DNA from 3 places in the Janthinobacterium sp. P210006 genome. Region 3 is predicted to be linked to each of the others. Evidence: predicted binding sites of a transcription regulator. Region 3 holds the regulator's gene; each other region holds the start of a gene.
The links. The regulator HrcA, encoded in region 3, represses chaperone genes, less so after heat shock. The targets are predictions, from matches to a motif close to TTAGCACTCNNNNNNNNNGAGTGCTAA.
Positions count from the first base shown of each region.

Region 1: the regulator HrcA is predicted to act here: its motif matches at 1,554-1,580, upstream of groES (co-chaperone GroES).
Region 2: the regulator HrcA is predicted to act here: its motif matches at 2,306-2,332, upstream of rpoH (RNA polymerase sigma factor RpoH).

Region 1 is NZ_JAZARD010000001.1:850,278-854,428, reverse strand. It holds gene VPH41_RS03745 (cell division protein ZapA) at 1-120, opposite strand, end outside; gene VPH41_RS03740 (hypothetical protein) at 120-383, opposite strand; gene VPH41_RS03735 (hypothetical protein) at 540-1,286, opposite strand; gene groES (co-chaperone GroES) at 1,821-2,111, shown strand; gene groL (chaperonin GroEL) at 2,162-3,811, shown strand; gene VPH41_RS03720 (hypothetical protein) at 4,050-4,151, shown strand, end outside.
Region 2 is NZ_JAZARD010000006.1:202,872-207,022, reverse strand. It holds gene ftsY (signal recognition particle-docking protein FtsY) at 1-349, shown strand, start outside; gene VPH41_RS26400 (cell division ATP-binding protein FtsE) at 358-1,095, shown strand; gene ftsX (permease-like cell division protein FtsX) at 1,092-2,012, shown strand; gene rpoH (RNA polymerase sigma factor RpoH) at 2,497-3,390, shown strand; gene VPH41_RS26385 (hypothetical protein) at 3,481-3,747, opposite strand; gene VPH41_RS26380 (hypothetical protein) at 3,926-4,151, shown strand, end outside.
Region 3 is NZ_JAZARD010000001.1:121,170-125,320, forward strand. It holds gene VPH41_RS00545 (hypothetical protein) at 1-422, opposite strand, end outside; gene VPH41_RS00550 (hypothetical protein) at 464-1,069, opposite strand; gene VPH41_RS00555 (HAD family hydrolase) at 1,314-2,039, shown strand; gene hrcA (heat-inducible transcriptional repressor HrcA) at 2,155-3,171, shown strand; gene fur (ferric iron uptake transcriptional regulator) at 3,220-3,651, opposite strand; gene VPH41_RS00570 (outer membrane protein assembly factor BamE) at 3,847-4,151, shown strand, end outside.

The DNA.
Region 1 (4,151 bases), 730 kb from region 3:
GCGGATGGCTTTCATTTTGCTATCGAGATAGATCGCCGCTTCGCGCAGCGCGCGCTCTTCGCCGTCGCGGCACACCATGCTGTAGGACTGGCCCATGATATTGACATCGACACGCGGCATTACGCTTCCTTCTCGTTCTCGGCAATATAGGCGCCCGCTTCCGAAGCGGCTTGCTCCAGGCCAGCTTGCACCAGTTCGGGAATTTTCTCCAGCAACGCTTCCACCCGCTCCTGCGCCTCGCGCATGCGTTGCACATACAGGGCGTTGTCGGCGGCCAGCGCGGCATTGTCCTTGCGCAGTTGCGCGTTTTCACGGCGCAGCGCATGGGTCATTTCGGCCAGCAGGCCTATTTTGTCGGATAATTCGTTGAATTCGGAAATCATCCCGCCACTATAGGGCGGACGCTCCATGGGCGTCAATCGAATCACGCCGCTGTCACACATATTTACATCAATGCAGGGCAGTTGGCGGACAATACACGCTTTTTCCGGCGCTTTTCGCCATCTGCGCGCATCCGCCAGCGCCGCGACGGCGGCGTTTTACTCGTCGACGTAATCGGGTTCGATATCGAGTCCGCCATAGCGGTTTTCGCACGAGCGGCGCGTCAGCGTCTGTTGTCCGCCCTTGCCGTCAAGCACCATCGTCAAGTCGCGGCAAGTCTGGCGGTAGCTGCCGGGTTTGGCGTCCGTCCCCGAAGGCGTCAGGCGCACTGCCAGCGGCACGGCATTGCCCAGGCCCTTGTTGCTCCACTGGCGCGTCTTGCCATCCTCCTCATCCTTCAAGGTGCGCACGGCAGCCGTCAGCAAGGCCTGTTTTTCCTTCGCATTGAGCTTGGCGATGGTGACGTCGGACAGGAAAGGCGGAGACACGACGGGCGCCGGATCCTTGCCCTGCACATCCCAGCGGCCGCTGTTCTGCGAACAGGTGCGGCGGCTCAGGTCCTGCGACTTGCCGCCCGCCGTGACGACGAATTTCAGGTCGCGGCAGACATGCGCCTTCAAGCTGTGCTCCGTCATGCCGGAGTTGCTGAAGTTATACGTGACCGTCACCAGCACGCCGCGGTCGCCGCCGTTGTCCCAGACATGGGCTTGCTGGTCGTCGTCGTCCTTGTTCAAATCGTTGAACAAGTCATTGAGCAGCATTTCTTTTTCCAGCGGCGTCAGGGCCGCCACGGTGATCTCGTCGGCGATGGTGGGCGTCTGTGCGGCGGCATTGCCCAGGCAGGCAAGGCCGATGGCAGTGGCGCCCAGCAGGCGCAGCGCGGGATGGAAAAGGGGGAATGGCATGGTGTGCTTTCTCGTGCAAGTGGGGATGTGTGGCGATATTGATATGCAATTACAATCATCTTATCAAATCCCATAGTGAAACTCTGTTTCCCGTGCGTACAGGAACGCCCCCCTGCCGGACGACATGCTAGAGTCGCGCCTGTTGCTGACGCCCGGGGAGTTGGCTTGCGCCAGCGCAAACCCTGCGTAAATGCAGGCTGCGCAGAACGTCTATGCATATCTCCCCGGAGAATAAGCCCTTGAATAAGCCCCCTACCGTCCCTATAATTAGCACTCGTTAGTAGAGAGTGCTAACAAACTCTTTCGTAGCAATCCTCAGGACTGATGGTGCTTGCCAGGCAACTGCAGGGAACGCTACGCGGCGGGCGACGCCGCGATGCACCACTGCCGGATACGGGCAAGGACAGGATGACCGGGGGTTTGCTTGACCGTTGCGGGCTGCTTTCAACGGCGGTCAGTGAAAGCACGTCTGGCGCTGTGCCAGGCATGTGTTCATTTAGCAACACTTATCCATTGAACTTTAAGGAGTTTTGTATGAATCTGCGCCCATTGAACGATCGCGTCATCGTCAAACGCCTCGACCAGGAAACCAAGACTGCGTCCGGCCTCATCATTCCTGATGCAGCTGCTGAAAAACCGGATCAAGGCGAAGTCCTTGCCGTAGGCAATGGCAAGATTCTCGACGACGGCAAAGTCCGTCCTCTGGATGTCAAAGTGGGCGACCGCGTCCTGTTCGGCAAGTACGCCGGCCAAACCGTCAAAGTTGACGGCGATGAGCTGCTGGTCATGCGCGAAGAAGACATCATGGCGATCGTCGTCAAGTAATTGTTTCCACGTTGTAGACAGATACATCCCGAAACTCAGGAGAATTGAACATGGCAGCTAAAGAAGTAGTATTCGGCGACGCAGCGCGCGCCAAGATGGTCGAAGGCGTCAACATCCTCGCCAACGCAGTCAAAGTAACGCTGGGCCCGAAAGGCCGCAACGTGGTCCTGGAGCGCTCGTTCGGCGCCCCTACCGTCACCAAGGATGGTGTGTCGGTAGCGAAAGAAGTTGAACTCAAAGACAAGCTCATGAACATGGGCGCGCAAATGGTCAAGGAAGTTGCTTCCCGCACCAGCGACAACGCCGGCGACGGCACCACCACCGCCACCGTGCTGGCACAAGCCATCGTGCGCGAAGGCATGAAGTTCGTTGCCGCCGGCATGAACCCGATGGACCTGAAGCGCGGTATCGACAAAGCCGTTGCCGCCACCGTCGAAGAACTGGCGAAAATCGCCCGTCCTTGCACCACGACCAAGGAAATCGCCCAAGTCGGTTCGATCTCGGCCAACTCGGATGCATCGATCGGCGAGCGTATCGCTGAAGCGATGGAAAAAGTCGGCAAGGAAGGCGTCATCACCGTAGAAGACGGCAAGTCGCTGAACGACGAGCTGGACATCGTTGAAGGCATGCAGTTCGACCGCGGCTACCTGTCGCCATACTTCATCAACAACCCAGAGAAACAAGTTGCCGTACTGGACAGCCCATTCGTCCTGCTGTGCGACAAGAAAATCTCGAACATCCGTGACCTGCTGCCGGTACTGGAACAAGTCGCCAAAGCTGGCCGTCCACTGCTGATCATCGCAGAAGACATCGAAGGCGAAGCGCTGGCCACCCTGGTTGTGAACAACATCCGCGGCATCCTGAAAACTTGCGCAGTGAAAGCCCCTGGCTTCGGCGACCGCCGCAAGGCCATGCTGGAAGACATCGCTGTCCTGACCGGCGGCCAAGTGATCGCTGAAGAAGTCGGCCTGACCCTGGAAAAAGTGACCCTGGCCGAACTGGGCCAAGCGAAACGCATCGAAGTGGGCAAGGAAAACACCATCGTTATCGATGGCGCCGGCGAAGCTGCCTCGATCGAAGCACGCGTGAAACAAGTGCGTGTACAGATCGAAGAAGCGACCTCGGACTACGACCGTGAAAAACTGCAAGAGCGCGTAGCCAAACTGGCTGGCGGCGTTGCCGTGATCAAGGTTGGCGCAGCCACCGAAGTCGAAATGAAAGAGAAGAAAGCCCGCGTTGAAGATGCACTGCACGCAACCCGCGCTGCCGTGGAAGAAGGCATCGTGCCAGGCGGCGGCGTAGCCCTGCTGCGCGCACGCGCCAACATCACGGTCAAGGGCGACAATCCTGATCAAGACGCTGGTATCAAGATCGTCCTGCGCGCAATGGAAGAGCCACTGCGCATGATCGTGCAAAACGCTGGCGAAGAAGCTTCGGTCGTCGTGGCAGCCGTACTGGCTGGCTCGGGCAACTACGGCTACAACGCTGCCAACGGCACGTATGGCGACATGGTTGAAATGGGCGTCCTGGACCCAGCCAAAGTGACCCGTTCGGCGCTGCAAAACGCCGCTTCGATCGCTTCGCTGATGCTGACGACCGACTGCATGGTCTGCGAAATCGCTGACGACAAGGCAGCCGGCGGCATGGGCGGCGGCATGGGTGGTATGGGCGGCATGGGCGGCATGGACGGCATGATGTAATGTCCGGCGTCCCCGCGCGCAGGCGACGGCGCGCAGGGACGCATACGCCGGGACAGGACAGGCAGACCAAAAGCTGCGTGCACCTGCCCGGCGGCCCCGAAAGCTATCTTCTACGGAAGGTAGCTTTTTTTTCGCCTGTTGATTCAGCAAGCCTTCCAGGCTGGCCCGTATGGTAAGCCCATGTGGTAAGCCCGTGTGGCAAGCCTGCCGATTGCCGGCCTGGGCGTTTTGCTTTAGCATGGCCGCCATCGTCCCTCTTTCTCACGCCACCATCATGCCGCCACGCGCTTCCTCTTCCAAAACCACCGTCATCGCCGGCATCCTGGCCGGCTTGCTGGCC
Region 2 (4,151 bases), on a different contig from region 3:
CATGGTCGACACGGCAGGCCGCTTGCCGACGCAGTTGCATCTGATGGAAGAATTGAAGAAAATCAAGCGCGTGATCGGCAAGGGCATGGATGGCGCGCCCCATGAAACCCTGCTCGTCATCGACGGCAACACGGGCCAGAACGCCCTCACGCAAGTGAAGGCCTTCGACGATGCCCTGCAGTTGAGCGGCCTGGTGATCACCAAACTGGACGGTACCGCCAAGGGCGGCGTGCTGGCGGCGATCGCCCGCGTGCGCCCCGTGCCCGTGTATTTCATCGGCATCGGTGAGAAAATTGAAGACTTGCAGCCTTTCGTGGCTGCCGAATTTGTCGAAGCGCTGCTCGGATAAGCCTATACATGATTGAATTTCAGCACGTCTCCAAGCAATACTCCCCCGACGCCGTGGCGCTCAGCGACATTTCGCTCAGTATTGCCAAAGGCGAGCTGGTCTTCCTGGCCGGTCCCTCGGGCGCCGGCAAGTCCACCCTGCTGAAAATGATCGCCGCCATGGAACGCCCCACGTCGGGCAAGCTGATCGTCAATGGCCAGGACATGGCAAAGATCAAGCCGGCCGGCGTGCCCTTCCTGCGCCGCAACATGGGCCTGATCTTCCAGCAGCAGAAATTGCTCAACGACCGCTCCATCCTGGCCAATGTCATGCTGCCGCTGCTCGTCGTGGGCGCCCACAAGGCGGCCGCCGAACAGCGCGCGCGCGCCGCGCTCGACAAGGTGGGCTTGCTGGACCGCGCCATGGCGCGTCCCCTGTCGCTGTCGGGCGGCGAGCAGCAGCGCGTGTCGATCGCGCGCGCCATCGTCAACCGGCCGCAGATCATCCTGGCCGACGAGCCGACGGCCAACCTGGACCGCGCCAGCGCCAACAAGGTGCTCGATGCCCTGAAAGCGTTCCACTCGGTGGGCGTGACCTGCCTCATTTCCAGCCATGACGAACAGATGCTCGACGCTGCCGCCCGCGTGATCCACCTGAAAAACGGCCAGCTGGTGGCCATCGACAAGGCTACGCAGGCACCCGTGTTTGCCCCGCCCGACCCCGATTTCGCCCCCGGCCTGGATGACGGCGAAGGAGAACAGGCATGAGAGGCTGGTTCCGTCAACACCGCTTCGCGCTGGGCTCGGCGCTGATTCATCTGCGCAAGTCGCCAGGCGGCTTCCTATTGAACGTGCTCGTCGTCGCCATCGCCCTGTCGCTGCCGTTCGCCGGCTTGACCATGCTCGACAATGTGCGCCCCATGTCGGAACAGATGTCGGTCGACCCGGAAATCAGCGTGTTCCTGAAGATCGACACGCCGCGCGAGCAAGCCGTGGGCCTGGCCGGCGCCATGCGCAAGATCGTGGGCGAGCAAAAGGCGAAGATCGTCTTCATCCCCCGCGAACAGGCGCTGGACTCGCTGAAAAACAAGAATGGCCTGGCCGATGTGCTCAGCACCCTGGGCGACAATCCCCTGCCCGACAGCTATGTGCTGAAACTCGATGCTTTCAGCAGCGCCAGCGAGGCGCAGGACGTCGATGCGGTGGCGGAACAGTTGCGCCACTTGCCCGGCGTGGAATCGGCGCAAGTCGATTCGGCCTGGGTCAAGCGCCTGGCTGCCCTGCTGGGCGTGCTGCGCCTGGTGCTGCTGCTGCTGGCCATTACCCTGGGCGTGGCCGTGATCGCCGTGGTCTTCAACACCATCCGCCTGCAGGTGATGCAGCAGCGCGATGAAATCAGCATCTCGAAATTGATCGGCGCCACCGACACCTTCATCCACCGCCCCTTCTATTACACGGGCGCCCTGCTGGGCCTGTGCGCGGGCGCGCTGGCCCTGGGCGCCGTGGCGCTGGCCTTGCAGCCGCTCAATACGGCGATTGCCGAATTTGCCCGTTTGTACGCGTCCGAATTCCAGCTGGTGCCGCTGGCGCCGCTGCCGATGGCCGGCTTGCTGGCCGTCAGCGCCGGCCTGGGCCTGATCGGCGCCTTCCTCTGCGTGCAGCGCCACCTGGCGCGCCTGAACTGACCTTCCCTCCCATGGCGGCGCCCCCGGCGCCGCCATGCGCCCCATCCACCTTGTTTTTTTGCTATTCACCCCCTACTGTGGTGATATTGATATTTAGCAAGTATTCTTAAGGTTCGCTTCAGCTTGCGGCCGTAGACTAGCCATGTTGTCGTGAAGCGCCGTGCAACCCTGGCGGGCACGGCCCGGCAAGTGCACGCGGCAGTGCCCATGCGCCCTGGCGGCGCGTTTTAGATAAAGTATTAATTAATAAATCGCCATAGTATTTAGGCTATCAGGACGATTAAATGTGCTGATTGGCACTCTCAAGCAGAGAGTGCTAATATAGGGACATACCAGCAGCAGAACCGCCATGGACGCCAGATGTAGATGGTGCCGCGATCTGCGAAGTGCAAGACCGAATACGCAAAAACGAAGATACAAGCTGCCATGTCGTGTGACATGGCCAACTGGAACAAAGCAAGACTACGAGGGAGAAAACATGACTATGATGTCCGCAACGTCCGCATTGGTTCCGACCAAAAGTAATGCGCTGGGCCTCGGGTTCACCGGTAATCTGGGCAATATCGACGCCTATATCTCGGCCGTGAACCGTCTGCCCATGTTGACCCATGACGAAGAAATTTCGCTGGCGAAACGCCTGCGTGAAAAAAATGACCTGGCCGCCGCGCAAGAGCTGGTGCTGTCGCACCTGCGCCTGGTGGTCTCGATTGCCCGCGGCTACCTGGGCTATGGCTTGCCGCACGCCGACCTGATTCAGGAAGGCAATATCGGCTTGATGAAAGCCGTGAAACGTTTCGATCCGGACCAGGGCGTGCGCCTGGTGTCGTACGCCATGCACTGGGTGAAAGCCGAGATGCATGAGTACATCCTGAAAAACTGGCGCCTGGTCAAGGTGGCAACGACGAAGGCACAGCGCAAGCTGTTCTTCAACCTGCGCAGCCACAAGACGGGCCTGGACGCGATGACGCCGAAGCAGATCGATGCGCTGGCCAAGCTGCTCGACGTGAAGCGCGAAGAAGTGATCGAGATGGAAACGCGCCTGAGCGGCCGCGACATCGCGCTGGAATCGCCGACCGACGATGAAGACGACAAGTTTTCGCCGATCGCCTACCTGTCGTCGGAGCAAAGCGAGCCGACCAAGGTGCTGGAAGCGGAACAAGTGACGCGCCTGCAATCGGAAGGCCTGGAAACGGCACTGTCCAAGCTGGACGCCCGTTCGCGCCGCATCATCGAAGCGCGCTGGCTGGCCAACGACGACGGTTCCGGCGCCACCCTGCACGCACTGGCTGAAGAGTTCGGCGTATCGGCCGAGCGCATCCGCCAGATCGAAGTGGCGGCGCTGAAAAAAATGAAGGGCGCGCTGGCGGCCTACGTGTAATCGCAAGCAATGCCGCAATGTAAAAGGCGCCGCAAGGCGCCTTTTAGTTTTAAACCTTGATGTTTATCAACAGATAAACATTGTCAGCCGTTACGCTGCAGCCAAGCCCTTGGTGATCAGCTCGGCGACGACTTCATTCAGATCCGCGCCGCGCTCCTTGGCCAGGGTCTGCAATTGCAAGACCAGATCGCTGTTCAGCTTGACGGCGAATGGCACCAGGCCCAGGGCCTGATCGCGCTTGCGCTGCTCGCGGCGGTCGATGACCACCGCTTCCTTACCGAATGCACCGGCGCCGGGAACATTCATCTTTCCCATCAGTTTCTTGGCATCGCTTTTGGCCAGGTCGGTTTTTTTCATGGTTGTTTCCTGATTTTCAAAACAGCCATTCTACGCAGTAATCGGCGCGCCGCGTGGCCGGCGCGTCAATTCCTCCGCAGCACGCCAACGGCGCGCCGGGAAAATATCATTTTGTTACTATCATTTTCATCTTGCGCGTGGATGCCACGCCGAAGACGCTCTCTCTGAAAGGAAAAGCATGCCTTACCTGACCCGATCTTGCCGTACCCTGTTGCTTCCCCTGTTCCTTGCCTGCCTGGCCGTGCTGGCCGGCTGCGGCGCGGCCGGCAGCGCCGGCGACGCGGAAAACACGCCGCGCAGCGTCACCCACGTGCTCTCGCCGGGCGAACAGGTGGCCATCACGGCCACCGATACCCTGAAACTGGAGCGCGTCAACGACAGCCGCTGCCGCAAGGGCGCCGTGT
Region 3 (4,151 bases):
GTCGTGCTGGACTTGAGTACCGTGGTTTGCGACGTGCCGTTGATCAGGACCAGGCCGTCGGCTGTCAGGCCCGTCACCGTGCCGCCCACCGTATAAGTGTTTTGCAAGCACGAGACCGCTGCCTGGATGCTCAGGTAGTGGCCAGCCGAACCGGAACCGCCACTGATGCCGCAAGTCATGTGAGCAGGCTGTTGTTGCACGGTAATGTCGTACTCGGTGCCATAGTCGATGCGCTGGGCAAAGGCAAACTTGGTCTGGCCGGATGCAATCGGGAGGTTGACGCCGCCGTTGGCCAGGATCAGGCCGTTGGTGTTCAGGTTGCTGACGGTGCCGCCGACTTCATACGAGGCCTTGCCGCCGCAAGCGGCCAGTCCCAGGGTCAGCAACAGCGCGGTCAGCGGGCGCAGGCAGGATAACTTCATGTATTTCTCCAATGCAATATAGTAGTGACGAAGCGCGTGGCTTACAGCGCCGTGCAGTTCAGTGCGGTACCGGTCGTGGCGGCTGAACCCATGGTGCCGTTGACAACGCGGCCGTCGGCGCTGGTGTTGGCAGAGGCCGCGAATTTGCACGTCTGGCCTGCTGGATAGGTCGATATGGAAATATTGTAGGCGATGCCGTCATCGATGGCGGGGAAGGTATAGGCGGTACTGCCTTTGAGCGGGCTGGTGCTGAGATTGCCGATCGCCAGGGTCAAGCCGTCGGCGGTCAAGCCCGTGATGGCGGCGCTGAGCGGGTAGGAATTGGTCTTGCAAGTCACCACGGCCGTGGTCACGGAGTAGCTCGATGCCTTGCCCGCGCCATTGGCGATACTGCAGACGGCGCCCTTGGGCTGCTGCGCGATGGTGATGTCGTAGCGGTCATCGGTATTGACCAGCTTGGTGAAAACAAAGCTGCTCTGGCCCGCAGGAACCGGCAGGCTTTCCCCGTTATTCAGCAGAATCAGGCCATCTTTGGCCAGGCCGTTGACTGCGCCTTGCAGGTACAGGTTGCCGCCGCTGCCGCCGCAGGCTGCCAGTGTGGCGGCGCAAGCCGCCGCCAGCATCGAGCGCAGGTACAAATTTTTCATACATTCTCCAAAACGAATTAGGTTGGGTAGCGCAACACGGACGCTGGCGCCGCATTGGAATGGCGCCTATTTTAGTCTATCTGGCAAGCTCGATGATCTTGCCTTGTATCACCCTGTAACAATTTTTCTCCGGGAAGCGCTGGCCTGGCCCCATTTCACGGGGGCGCAGCCATGCTGGCGGGGGCGATCGGTGCGACAATAGATGCAGGCTGCGCACCGTGGCGCGGCATTCACCGTGAGTCCCATGTCCCTTGCCCCTGTAAAACCCGCCGTGCCGCCCAAGGCCATCCTGTTCGACCTCGACGATACCCTGTGGCCCATCGCGCCCGTGATTGCCGCCGCCGAAACGCTGCTGCATGACTGGCTGGCCACGCATGCGCCCAAGGTGGCGCAGCAGTTTTCCATCGAGGTGCTGCGCCAGCACCGCCTGGCCATGCTCAACGAGCAACCGCATTTCCATGGCAACCTGATCGAGTTGCGCCGGGCCGGCCTGCTGTCCGCCTTCGAGGCGGCCGGCGAAGATCCCGCCCTCGTCGACGGTGCCATCGCGCAGTTCCTGGCCGCGCGCAACCGCGTCCGGCCGTATGACGACGTGTTGCCCGGCCTGGCCTGGATGCGGCAGCGCATGCTGGTCGGTTCCATCTCGAATGGCAATGCGGACCTTGAAATTATCGGCCTGGCGCAGCATTTCAAGGTATCGATCGCCGCCAGCGAGTTTGGCGTGGCCAAGCCCGATGCCAGCATCTTCCTGGCCGCCTGCGCGGCGCTGGACGTGGCGCCCCATGAAGCCGTGTATGTGGGCGACGACCTGTATTTCGACGTGACGGGAGCGCAAGGGGCGGGCATGCGGGCCGTCTGGATGAACCGCAAGGGCAGCGATGCCCACCTGGCCGCCGGCGTGCAACCCGACGCCATCTGCGCCAACTTTGACGACTTGCTGCTGTGGCTGCAGCAGCAACTGGAAGATTGATCGCCGCGAAACGGGCGAACGTGCATAATAGGCGCTGTTGATGCACGTTCGGCCGCTTTCGCTGCCGCTTGCCTAAAAGAATACTTGCTTAAGATACTTGCTTAAATAAAACACCATGCAACTCGATACACGTGCCCAAACACTGCTGAAAGCCCTGGTCGAGCGATATATCGCCGACGGCCTGCCGGTCGGTTCGCGCGCCTTGTCGAAAATTTCCGGCCTGGACCTGTCGCCGGCCACGATCCGCAACATCATGGCCGATCTGGAAGAGCTCGGCTATGTGTCCAGTCCGCACACTTCGGCCGGACGCATACCCACGCCGCGCGGCTACCGCATCTTTGTCGACACCTTGCTGACCGTCCGGCATCTGGACGAGCACCTGGTGGAGTCGCGCATGCGCCTGCAGACGCCGCAGCCGCAAAAAACCATCGCCAACGCGGCGCAGATGCTGTCGTCGCTGTCGCAGTTTGCCGGCGTCGTGCTCAGCCCGCGCCGCGAATCCGTGTTCCAGCAGATCGAGTTCCTGCGCCTGTCGGAAAAGCGCATCCTGCTCGTCATCGTTGCCCCCGGCGGCGACGTGCAGAACCGCCTGCTGCTGACGGAAGCGGATTACACGCCGGCGCAACTGGTGCAATCGGCCAACTATATCAATCAGAATTATGGCGGCCTGTCGTTCGACGCCGTGCGCGTGCGCCTGCAGGGCGAATTGCGCCAGCTGCGCGACGATATGGGAAGCCTGATGCAGGCGGCCGTGGAAGCGGGCAGCGAAGCGATGGCCGACCATAGCGACGACATGGTGATTTCCGGCGAGCGCAACTTGCTCAGCGTGAGCGACCTGTCTTCGAATATGCATTCGCTGCGCCAGATGTTCGACATGTTCGAGCAAAAGACGGGCTTGATGCAGCTGCTCGATGTATCGAGCAAGGCGACGGGCGTGCAGATTTTCATCGGCGGCGAATCGAACCTGGTGCCGATGGATGAAATGAGCGTGGTGACGGCGCCGTATGAAGTCAACGGCAAGATCGTGGGAACACTGGGAGTGATCGGACCGACGCGCATGGCTTACGAGCGCGTCATCCCGATTGTCGATATCACGGCCAAGCTGCTGTCAAGCGCACTGAGCCATCATTGATCGTACTGCCTGGCGCGCTGGCCGCCCCATGGGAGCGGCCAGCTGTGGTCAGGCTGTTTTGTGCGGGCAAGCCGTCTTGATGCAGTTGCCGTAGATGGCCAAAGCGTGTTCGGCGATCTTGAAGCCGCGCTCTTCGGCTACTTTTTGCTGGCGGACTTCGATGTCTTCGTCGAAGAATTCTTCGACCCGGCCACAATCGAGGCACACCAGGTGATCATGGTGGGAACCTTCGTTGAGTTCGAAAATCGCCTTGCCAGTTTCAAAATGGTTGCGATTGAGCAAGCCAGCTTGTTCGAATTGCGTGAGGACGCGGTACACAGTTGCTAAACCGACATCCATATTGTCGGCCAGCAGAATCTTGTAGACGTCTTCCGCGGTCAGGTGGCGTACCGGGCTACTCTGGAAGATATCGAGTATCTTCAGCCGTGGCAGGGTGGCTTTCAGGCCGCTTGCCTTGAGATCACTAGGATTGTTACTCATGTTTGTTGCTCGTATGTGGGTCAGGTGCTTTATCATATAGCGTTTTAGCGGGGAGTGCCAAAATATGCATTTTTTGGCAGGCCGGCCACTCCTGGCGTTTTGTTCATCAAATTGAGGTCATTTATGCGCGTAACACCGGCTGTATTGCCATCTCTCTGGCACCGTATTTCATTTCGAGCACCAGTCATGGCAGGCATGGTCTGTGTCGCGCTGGCCATGTCCGGCTGCGCCAGCCGTGGCATCCTTGGCGAAAAGCCGGCCGCCAGCCAAAAAGAAGGCAAGGAACTGGTTCCTGAACAGGGCGCCCAGACGACCACCATTACGCCGCTGCAAAAATTCATGTGGTTTTTCTCGCCGTATCGTCCAGACATTCAACAAGGCAACTTTGTCTCCGAAGAGATGCTGGCCCAGTTGAAAGTGGGCATGACGCGCGACCAGGTGCGTTTCGTCCTGGGTACCTCGCTGCTGACCGATATCTTCCATGCCGATCGCTGGGATTA